Regions from separate parts of the Streptomyces sp. NPDC039430 genome, predicted to be linked through region 2. Evidence: riboswitches for the same ligand, from Rfam matches in the RefSeq annotation. Region 2 holds a riboswitch; each other region holds the start of a gene.
The links. A riboswitch is a leader RNA that binds a small molecule or an ion and turns the genes downstream of it on or off. The one in region 2 is predicted to bind S-adenosylmethionine.

Region 1: another riboswitch for S-adenosylmethionine. It lies ahead of thrC (threonine synthase); the one in region 2 lies ahead of ACZ7LS_RS01055 (aminotransferase class V-fold PLP-dependent enzyme).
Region 3: another riboswitch for S-adenosylmethionine. It lies ahead of ACZ7LS_RS12330 (glutathione S-transferase family protein); the one in region 2 lies ahead of ACZ7LS_RS01055 (aminotransferase class V-fold PLP-dependent enzyme).

The regions. Positions count from the first base shown of each region.
Region 1 covers NZ_JBVKAK010000010.1:190,653-193,919, reverse strand. Annotated here, with positions in the region: gene ACZ7LS_RS25335 (ubiquitin-like small modifier protein 1) at 213-488, opposite strand; gene thrC (threonine synthase) at 541-1,842, opposite strand; SAM riboswitch class I at 1,860-1,989, opposite strand; gene ACZ7LS_RS25325 (glucosyl-3-phosphoglycerate synthase) at 2,158-3,267, shown strand, end outside.
Region 2 covers NZ_JBVKAK010000001.1:245,782-249,048, reverse strand. Annotated here, with positions in the region: gene qcrB (cytochrome bc1 complex cytochrome b subunit) at 1-409, shown strand, start outside; gene trpD (anthranilate phosphoribosyltransferase) at 604-1,668, shown strand; SAM riboswitch class IV at 1,770-1,887, shown strand; gene ACZ7LS_RS01055 (aminotransferase class V-fold PLP-dependent enzyme) at 2,105-3,267, shown strand, end outside.
Region 3 covers NZ_JBVKAK010000004.1:93,487-96,753, forward strand. Annotated here, with positions in the region: gene ACZ7LS_RS12320 (LLM class flavin-dependent oxidoreductase) at 1-898, opposite strand, end outside; gene ACZ7LS_RS12325 (putative leader peptide) at 995-1,405, opposite strand; SAM riboswitch class IV at 1,364-1,507, shown strand; gene ACZ7LS_RS12330 (glutathione S-transferase family protein) at 1,722-2,504, shown strand; gene ACZ7LS_RS12335 (LLM class flavin-dependent oxidoreductase) at 2,557-3,267, opposite strand, start outside.

The sequences.
Region 1 (3,267 bases), on a different contig from region 2:
GTCGGGCCGGGCAAAGCGCACCTACGGCGCATACGGCACTCCGACATCGGCCTCATGTTGTCGCGTTCTCGCATGCCTTCGGCAGCGGCGACAGCGGGGCGTTCCCCTACTCTACCGCGCTCAACCATGTAGAACGGCCCCCTCCGCTTCTCTTACGGAGGGGGCCGTTCCAGTCACAGAGCGGAGAAAAGACGCGCGGCGGTGACCTGGCGTCAGCCTCCGGCGACGGCGGGGATGATCGAGACGCCGGCGCCCGCCGGGGTGGCGGTCTCCAGGCCCTGCTCGAAGCGGACGTCGTCGTCGTTCACGTACACGTTCACGAAGCGGCGCAGCTTGCCCTGGTCGTCCAGGACGCGGCCGGCGATGCCCGGGTGGTTGGCCTCCAGGGACTGGATGACCTCGGAGAGGGTCGCCCCCTCGGCGGCGACCTCGGCCTTGCCGCCGGTGTACGTACGGAGAATGGTGGGGATGCGGACGTTGACGCTCATGGTGGTGTTCTGCCTTCCGTCTTCCGAAACGTCGGAAACGTCGTGGTGGTCGTCAGCTGCCGGCCAGGCCGGCGTCGCGGAACGCGTCCAGGCTCGGGCGGATGGTCGCGGTCGGGCCGGTCGTCGGGGCGACGGCGTCGAGCGTCTTGAGGCCGTCGCCGGTGTTCAGGACGACGGTGGTGAGCGCCGGGTCGAGGACACCGGCCTCGATCAGCTTCTTCGTCACGCCGACGGTCACACCCCCGGCCGTCTCCGCGAAGATGCCCTCGGTGCGCGCCAGCAGCTTGATCGCGTCGACGATCTGCTCGTCGGTGACGTCCTCGACGGCGCCGCCGGTGCGGCGCGCGATGTCCAGGACGTAGGGGCCGTCGGCCGGGTTGCCGATCGCCAGGGACTTGGCGATGGTGTCCGGCTTCTGCGGCCGTACGACGTCGTGTCCGGCCTTGAAGGCGGTGGACACCGGCGAGCAGCCCTCGGCCTGGGCGCCGAAGATCTTGTACGGCTTGTCCTCGACGAGGCCGAGCTTGATCAGCTCCTGGAGACCCTTGTCGATCTTGGTGAGCTGTGAGCCCGAGGCGATCGGGACGACGATCTGGTCGGGCAGCCGCCAGCCGAGCTGCTCGCAGATCTCGTACGCGAGCGTCTTGGAGCCCTCGCCGTAGTACGGGCGCAGGTTGACGTTGACGAAGCCCCAGCCCTCGCCGAGCGGGTCGCCGATCAGCTCGGAACAGAAGCGGTTGACGTCGTCGTAGTTGCCCTCGATGCCGACGAGTTCACCGCCGTACACCGCCGCCATGACGACCTTGCCCTGCTCCAGGTCGTGCGGGATGAAGACGCAGGAGCGGAAGCCGGCGCGGGCGGCGGCGGCGCCGACGGCCCCGGCCAGATTGCCCGTGGAGGAGCAGGAGAGCGTGGTGAATCCGAAGGCGCGGGCGGCCTCGACGGCGATGGCCACGACGCGGTCCTTGAAGGAGTGCGTCGGGTTGCCGGAGTCGTCCTTGATGTGGAGGGAGCCGGTGACGCCCAGTTCGCGGGCGAGGTTGTCGGCCTTGACGAGCTTGGTGAAGCCGGGGTTGATATTGGGCTTCGTGGCCACGTCGGCGGGGACGGGCAGCAGCGGCGCGTAGCGCCAGATGTTGTCGGGGCCCTCGGCGATGCGCTTCTTCAGCTCTTCGGGGCTGCCGCTCGGCAGGTCGTACGCCACTTCGAGTGGCCCGAAACAGCTCGCGCAGGCGAAGATCGGGCCGAGGTCGAAGCGCTCTCCGCATTCGCGGCACGAGAGTGCGGCGGCGGGTCCGAGATCAACGGCCCCGGTGTCGGAGTCGGTGTTCTGTTCGGCGGTCTGCACAGCCATGGAGGCGAGGCCCTTTCTCCTCATCTTCCTCGCGACGCACTTCGCCACGAGACGGAATTGGCACCTTCCCCACCGTGACCTCGAATGGTCGGCGGGAGGGTTGCCGGGACTTCAACGGGCCGTTCCCTCAGTCCCTCTGGATGAGCGCTATGGCGCCGGACCCGGGGTCCGATGCGTTTTTCCACGTAACGACCCCCGGCATGCGTGGGTCATTCGTGTTGTTCAAGACTGTAACCGAAGGAGCGCACGGTTGAGATAGTCGTCCGCACCGCGAGATGGATCACGTTCATGGCACACGCACAGGGAGTACCGACCGTGCTGGAAGAGGTGGAGCACTGGCTGACCAGGCGTTCCTGGTCCGTGGCCGACCGCCCGCTCGACCGGCTGATGGTGGCGAAGGCCGCGCGCGGGACGACGGTGAGTGTGGTCCTTCCCGCGCTGAACGAGGAGGAGACGGTCGGCGAGATCGTGTCCGTGATCCGGCGCGAACTGATGGAGCGGGTGCGGCTCGTCGATGAACTGGTGGTGGTCGACTCCGGTTCCACCGACCGGACGGCCGCGGTCGCGGCGGCGGCGGGCGCGCGCGTGGAGGACCGGGACGCGATACTGCCGCGGCTGCCGGCCCTGCCCGGTAAGGGCGAGGTGCTGTGGCGGTCGCTGCTGGTGACGAGCGGCGATGTCGTGTGCTTCGTGGACGCCGATCTGCGTCGGTTCTCGGCCGATTTCGTGTCGGGGATCGTGGGGCCGCTGCTGACCGATCAGGACATGCAGTTCGTGAAGGCGATGTACGACCGTCCGCTGCTCCAGCCCGCGGCGGGACACCCGGACGACCGGAGCGCCCGGGACGACCGGGACGACGGGAGCGACCGGAGCGCCCGGGGCGACCGGGGCGACCGGGGCGACCGGGGCGACCGGGGCGACCGGGGCGACCGGGGCGACCGGGGCGACCGGGGCGACCGGGGCGGGCAGGGGAGCCTGGGCGGTCAGGGCGGGCGCGTGACCGAGCTGGTGGCCAGGCCGCTGCTCAATCTGCACTGGCCGCGGCTGGCCGGTTTCGTACAGCCGCTGGGCGGTGAGTACGCGGCGCGGCGCTCGCTGCTGGAGCGGCTGCCGTTCCCCGTCGGGTACGGCGTGGAGCTGGGCCTGCTCGTGGACGCGCTGCACACGGCGGGGCTCGATGCGCTGGGGCAGGTCGATGTCGGGGTGCGGATCCACCGTCATCAGGACGAGCGGGCGCTGGGGCGGATGGCCGCGGCGATCTACCGTACGGCGCAGCTGCGGTTGTCCCGGGCGCACTTGGTACGGCCGGAGCTGACGCAGTTCGAGCGCGGCGAGAACGGTTTCGTGCCGCGTACGCACGCGGTGGACACGGAGGAACGGCCGCCGGTGCGGGAGATCGCGGAGTACACGGCCGGACGCGCGGCG
Region 2 (3,267 bases):
TCTGTCGATCAACGCGATCACCTGGTTCGTCCGGATCGCCTTCTTCGCCGGACCGGTCATCGCCTTCATCGTCACCAAGCGGATCTGCCTGGGTCTCCAGCGGCGCGACGCCGAGAAGGTGCTGCACGGACGCGAGTCCGGTGTCATCAAGCGGCTGCCGCACGGTGAGTTCATCGAGGTCCACACCCCGCTGGAGCAGGGAGACCTGCACAAGCTCACCGCGCACGAGCAGTACAAGCCGGCCGAGATCGGCCCCACGGTCGACGAGAACGGCGTGGAGCGCAAGGTGAGCCCCGGCGAGAAGCTCCGCACGAAGCTGAGCAAGGGCTACTACGGCGAGGGCAACCAGATTCCCAAGCCCACCGCCGAGGAGTACAAGGAGATCACCAGCGGCCACGGCCACCACTGATCCCGCCCGGCCTCACCAGGTCGCCACCACCGAGGGCCCCGGCCCGGTCTTCCGCGAGGGAACCGGCCGGGGCCCTCGGCGTACGCCCTGTTCCGGAGTACGGGCATCCGCCCTGCGCGCCGGTACGCGCCGATAGGCTGGCCACAGGCCGCACACACGGCCCACGCATTGGACCCGGACACCCAGGAGCGAGCATGAGCGCTGTGACCCCCGTCGGAGGCGACACCACGGCGGCCCGCACCTGGCCCCGCGTACTGGACGCGCTGCTGAGCGGCGCCGACCAGAGCGCGGACGCCACCGCCTGGGCGATGGACCGGATCATGCGCGGCGAGGCCACCGATGCCCAGATCGCCGGCTTCGTCGTCGCGCTGCGGGCCAAGGGCGAGACGGTCGCGGAGATCAGCGGCCTCGTCCGCGCGATGTACGCGCACGCCAACCTCATCGAGGTGCCCGGCAGGACCGTCGACATCGTCGGCACCGGCGGCGACGGCGCCAAGACCGTCAATATCTCGACCATGTCCTCGATCGTGGTCGCCGGCACCGGCGCGAAGGTCGTCAAGCACGGCAACCGCGCCGCGTCCTCGGCGAGCGGAGCCTCCGACGTACTGGAGAAGCTCGGCGTCAACCTGGAACTGACCCCGCAGCGGGTCGCCGAGGTCGCCGAGGAAGCGGGCATCACCTTCTGCTTCGCCGTGAAGTTCCACCCCGCCCTGCGTCATGTGGCCGCCGCGCGAGGCGAGTTGGGCATCCGCACCACCTTCAACTTCCTGGGCCCGCTGACCAACCCGGCGAGGGTCCGCGCGCAGGCGACGGGTGTCGCCGACGCCCGGATGGCGCCGATCATCGCGGGCGTACTGGCCGAGCGCGGCTCCTCCGCGCTGGTCTTCCGCGGCGACGACGGCCTCGACGAGCTGACCACCACCGCGACATCACGGGTATGGGTCGTCCGGGACGGCAAGGTCTCCGAGGAGGCCTTCGACCCGCGGGACGTGGGCCTCGAACTGGTGCCCGTGGAGGCGCTGCGCGGCGCGGACGCCTCCTACAACGCGGACGTCGCGCGGCGGCTGCTGGCGGGGGAGACGGGGCCGGTGCGGGACGCGGTGCTGCTGAACTCGGCGGCGGCGCTGGTGGCGCTGGATCCGACGGGGGAGTCGCTGGAGGCGCAGCTGTCGGCGGGAATGGAGAAGGCGGCGGAGTCGATCGACTCGGGCGAAGCGGGCCGGGCTCTCGCCCGCTGGATCGCCGCGTCGCAGTCGTAGGACCGGTAGGTGGGGGCCGTGCGCCGGCCGCCTTCGGCGCCCCGGCAGGAAGCCCGGCCCCCATCTACCGTCCGGCACCCGTATGGCATAATCTTCGGCAAGGTCATGAGTGACAGCGATTAAGGCCCCGGCTCGCTGTCCGGCAACCCTCCGTCCGTGGCGGGGTGCCCCGGGTGAAGACCAGGCCGTGGGCAGCGAGGTCCGCGGCAAGCGCGGACCCCTGCCACCTTTGGGGTCCTGGTCCTCAAGGGAGCAGTCTCGTGAGCAAGCGAATGCGTTAGGGCGATCACGCCCCCTCTTCAACACCTCCGTACGGCGACCCGTGCGTTGAGGCACACCCCCGCGACCACCGCGGCACAGCCGCGCACCGCTGGCGCACGCCGCGCCTCGCGGGGACTTGAAGCCGTTCCGACTTGTCCCGCCGGGAGATATCGCCATGTCCGCACGCCCGAACGCCGCCGCCACGACCCTCTCCGACGACCCCGCCTGCGCCGCCCCGCTGCCCGTGCTCGGGCGTGAGGTGAGCGTCCCGCTCGTCACCGGTGGCGAGGTCACCTACGCCGCGCTCGACTACGCCGCCAGCGCCCCCGCCCTCCAGCGGGTGTGGGACGACGTCGCCGCGTACGCCCCGTACTACGGCAGTGTCCACCGGGGCGCCGGTTATCTCTCGCAGCTCTCCACGGATCTGTTCGAGAACAGCCGCCGGACGGTCGCGGAGTTCCTCGGCTGCCGCGCCGATGACCAGGTCGTCTTCACCCGCTCGACCACCGACTCGCTCAATCTGCTGGCGGCCGTGCTCCCCGCGGAGTGCGAGGTGTTCGTGTTCGAGACCGAGCACCACGCGGCCCTGCTGCCGTGGCGGGACGCGCGGGTGACGTATCTGAACGCGCCCAGGACGCCCGACGAGGCCGTCGCCACGCTGGAGCGGGCGCTCGCCGGGCGGGCCGCCGCGGGGCCCGCGCTGGTCTGTGTGACCGGTGCGTCCAATGTGACCGGCGAGCTGTGGCCCGTACGGGAGTTGGCCGCCGCCGCGCACGCGGGGGGCGCCCGGATCGTGCTGGACGCCGCTCAGCTCGCGCCGCACCACCCCGTGGACATCGCCGAGCTGGACGTCGACTGGGTGGCCTTCTCCGGGCACAAGCTGTACGCGCCGTTCGGATCCGGGGTGCTCGCGGGGCGGGCCGACTGGCTCCGGGACGCGGAGCCGTATCTCGCCGGGGGCGGCGCCAGCCGAAAGGTGGCGCGCCGGGCCGACGGCGGGGTGGATGTCGACTGGCACACCACGGCGGCCCGTCATGAGGCCGGTTCGCCCAATGTCATCGGGGTGTACGCGATCGCGTCGGCCTGCAAGGCGCTCACCGACGCCGGGTTCGACGCGCTGGTGGCGCGCGAGCAGCGGCTCGTGGCCCGGGTGCGGGAGGGGCTGGCCGGGGTGCCCGAGGTGAGGGTGCTCTCGCTGTTCGGTGACGACGCGCCGCGGGTCGGGGTGCTCTCGTTCGTGGTCGAGGGGTGGAACAGCTCGCACTTCGCCGCCGCGCTCTCCGCGGAGTACGGCATCGGCGTACGGGACGGGCTCTTCTGCGCCCACCCGCTGGTACG
Region 3 (3,267 bases), on a different contig from region 2:
CGTCGTCGAGGAAGACCACCAGGTCGCCGAAGACGTGCAGGGTCTCGTGGGCGCGGCCTGCCGCGGTCTGCTCGGCGCGGATCTCCTCGACGACGGCGCGGGCCTGGCCCGCGCCGGACGGGGTGACGTAACCGATGTCGGCGGCCCGTGCCACCAGCCGGTAGCCGCTGGTGGAGTGGGCGAGGGCGCTGACGAGTGGCTGGCCCTGGGGTGGGCGGGGCGTGATGGAGGGGCCCTTGACGCTGAAGTGCCTGCCCTCGAAGTCGATGTAGTGGAGCTTGTCGCGGTCGATGAAACGGCCGGTGGCGACGTCCCGGATCTCCGCGTCGTCCTCCCAGCTGTCCCAGAGCCGGCGCACGACCTCGACGTAGTCCGCGGCCTCGTCGAAGGCATCGGCCACGATCTCCCGTACAGCGGGCGTGTCGTAGTCCTCCCGGCGGAACGGCGGGAACGTACGGCGTCCGAAGTGCGCGGCCTCGTTCTGGCGTGCCGTGATCTGTACGCGCAGGCCGGCGCGGCCGGTGCTCACATAGTCGAGGGTGGCGATCGCCTTGGAGAGGTGGAACGGCTCCGTGTGGGTGGCCACGACCGTCGGCACCACGCCGATGTGGTGGGTCAGCGGGGCGACCCGCGCGGCGATGAGAACGGCGTCCAGACGGCCGCGGACCTGGTCGGTGCGGCCGTCGGGTCCGGTGAACGACGAGGACTGGAGACCGAGCGCGTCCTCGATGGTCACGAAGTCGAGCAGACCGCGCTCGGCCTCGGTCACGAGGTCGGTCCAGTAGGCGGCGGTGAGCAGTTCACCGGGGCGCGCGACGGGCTCGCGCCAGGCGGCCGGGTGCCAGCCGGCACCGTCGAGGGCGACGGCGAGGTGCAGCGGGGAGGGTGACGAGGACAAGGGAGTGACGCCTTCCTGATCAGCCGTACGAGGGGAGCCGACACCCGCACTCGGGGTGCGGCTGGAGGACAGCAGGTCACGCGTGAGGGCAAGCGGTCACGCGCGACAGAGCGCGCCGGCCACGCGCAGCAGGTCGATGTGCGTCCGGGAGTACAGGTGCAGAGGGCGGGGCGGGGCGGGTGCCACGGCACGGCTGCGGGACACGGGACGCATGTACCTCACCTCCGCCCTTCCGGCCCGGCGGCCTCCTGGGCCCCGGGGCCTTGTCGGCCTCGCGCTCGTGGCTCCCCCAAGGGCACACCACACAAACGTCAGCAGCGACAACAGCCCGGCTATTCCCTTTCTTCCGGCGGTCGGGATTTCTTTCGCCGGACCCACCGCGCGTGTACGCGAGTGACCATCAGGTGAGACCGAGCGCCCGGCTTCCTTGACGGCGTCACGGAGCGCACCGAGACTGATGTGGACGGTCACGATTGTCAGCGCCACGGCGTGGGTTCGCCCGCGCATGTGGTCATCGGCCCCGGCCCGCCGACAGGCAACCCTTCCACCGCGACGGGGTGCTCCGGGTGACGACCGGGTCCCGCCGGCGCGGCGGGGCAAGCGCGGTCTCGCGTCTCGCGAGCCCCGGAGGTTGGAACGGGTGGCAATGCCCAGGAACGGCTTGACGAGGCGCCTGCACATCGATCTCCTGCGTGTCTCCAGCGCTTACTGATCCGCCGACGGTCCGCGCGATCCGGACCCGTGCGAAAAGCGCAGTCGCTCCGCATCCGGCCGCTGGTGCCCACAAGGCGGCAGTGGCTTCCTCGTTCCCCAAGGGAGAGTCATGCCCGAGACAGCTTCGCGCAGTTCCAGCACGGCCACCTCCGGTGGCTGTCATGAGAATCCGTCCGCTTCGAGGCTTCGTCCCAGGGGAGCCACCGCGCCGCCCCGCCCGCACCACTTCCACAGCCGGATCGGCGTCGGCCTCGCCGGCGGCTTCTACCCGGCACCGCACCGTTACGACCTTTACCTGTCGGCGTGTTGTCCCCGCTCACTGCGCATCTCGGTCACCCTCGACCTGCTCGGCCTGAAGGACTCGGTCGGCACCACGCTCCTGACACACCCCGCCGGAACGCCCGACGCCTTCGCCTCGCTGCGCGGCGCGTACGAGGCGACGGTGCACCACTACGACGGGCCGTTCACCGCGCCCGCGCTGCGCGACCGCTGGAGCGGACGCATCGTCAGCAACGATACCGACGGGATCCTCCGCGACCTCGCGAGCCTGTTCTCCGGCCATGACGAAGCGCGCCCCTCCCCCCTCAACCCGCCGGCACTCGCCCCGGACATCGACGCCCTCCGCGACCTGCTGGACCGGGAGATCACCCCGGCCGCCCAGTCCCCGGGACGCTCGGCGGCACTGAGCCGGCTGGACCGTCAACTCGCCGCACAGCCACACGCGTTGGGCGAGGATCTGACGGCCGCGGACGTGGACCTGTGGGTGGCGCTCGTCCATCTCGGCCCGGCCGGCACCCTCCGCTCGTACCCCCGGCTCCGGGCCTACGTGAGCCGCCTCGGCGACCACCCGGCCTTCCGGAGCGGGATCGAGGCGGTACCCGACGCGGCCTGAGCCCCGGGCACGACGGCGAGGGTGACCGGCGTCGCGCCGCCGGTCGCGGAGGTCAGCGCAGCCTGGGCAGCAGCTGGTCCCCGATACGGACGGTCTCCTGCTTGTACGGGGTGTCGGAGAGGACGAAGTGGGTGATGCCCAGCGCGCGGTAGTTGCCCAGTGCCGTGGCCACGTCGGCGGCCGAGCCGACCAGCCAGGTGGTCGCCGCTCCCCCGCCGCCGACCTTGCCGGGAGTGGTGTACAGGCAGGTGTCGAGGACCTCGCCGCGCGCGGCGAGGTCGAAGAGCCGCTGCTGTCCGGTGGCGGTCCAGCGGTTCCCCGTCCAGGTGGACTCCCCCGAGTCCTCCGTCATCTTCGCGACCTTCTCCTCGGCCGCCCGCCATGCCTCCTCCGTGGTGTCGCGCACCAGCGTGGTGATCCGCAGTCCGAACTGGAGGGGCTGGTGCCGGCGTCCCACCTGCTCGCTCAACGCCTTGAGCCGGTCGATGCGTTCGGCGAGGCCGTCGAGTGGTTCGCCCCAGAAGAGCTGGACGTCCGCCTCCGCCGCCGACACCCGTTCCGCGGCCTCGGAGGCGCCGCCGAAGTAGAGCGTCGGATGCGCCCTCGTATCGGTGACGTACGGGCCTGGTGCGACCGTGGATCCGCTGACCTGGAAGTACTCGCCGTCGAACGTCACGCCCTCCTCGGTCCACAGACGCCGTACGAGGTGCAGGAACTCCTGGGTGCGGGCGTACCGCTGCGCGGGGTCGCTGCGCAGGTCGCC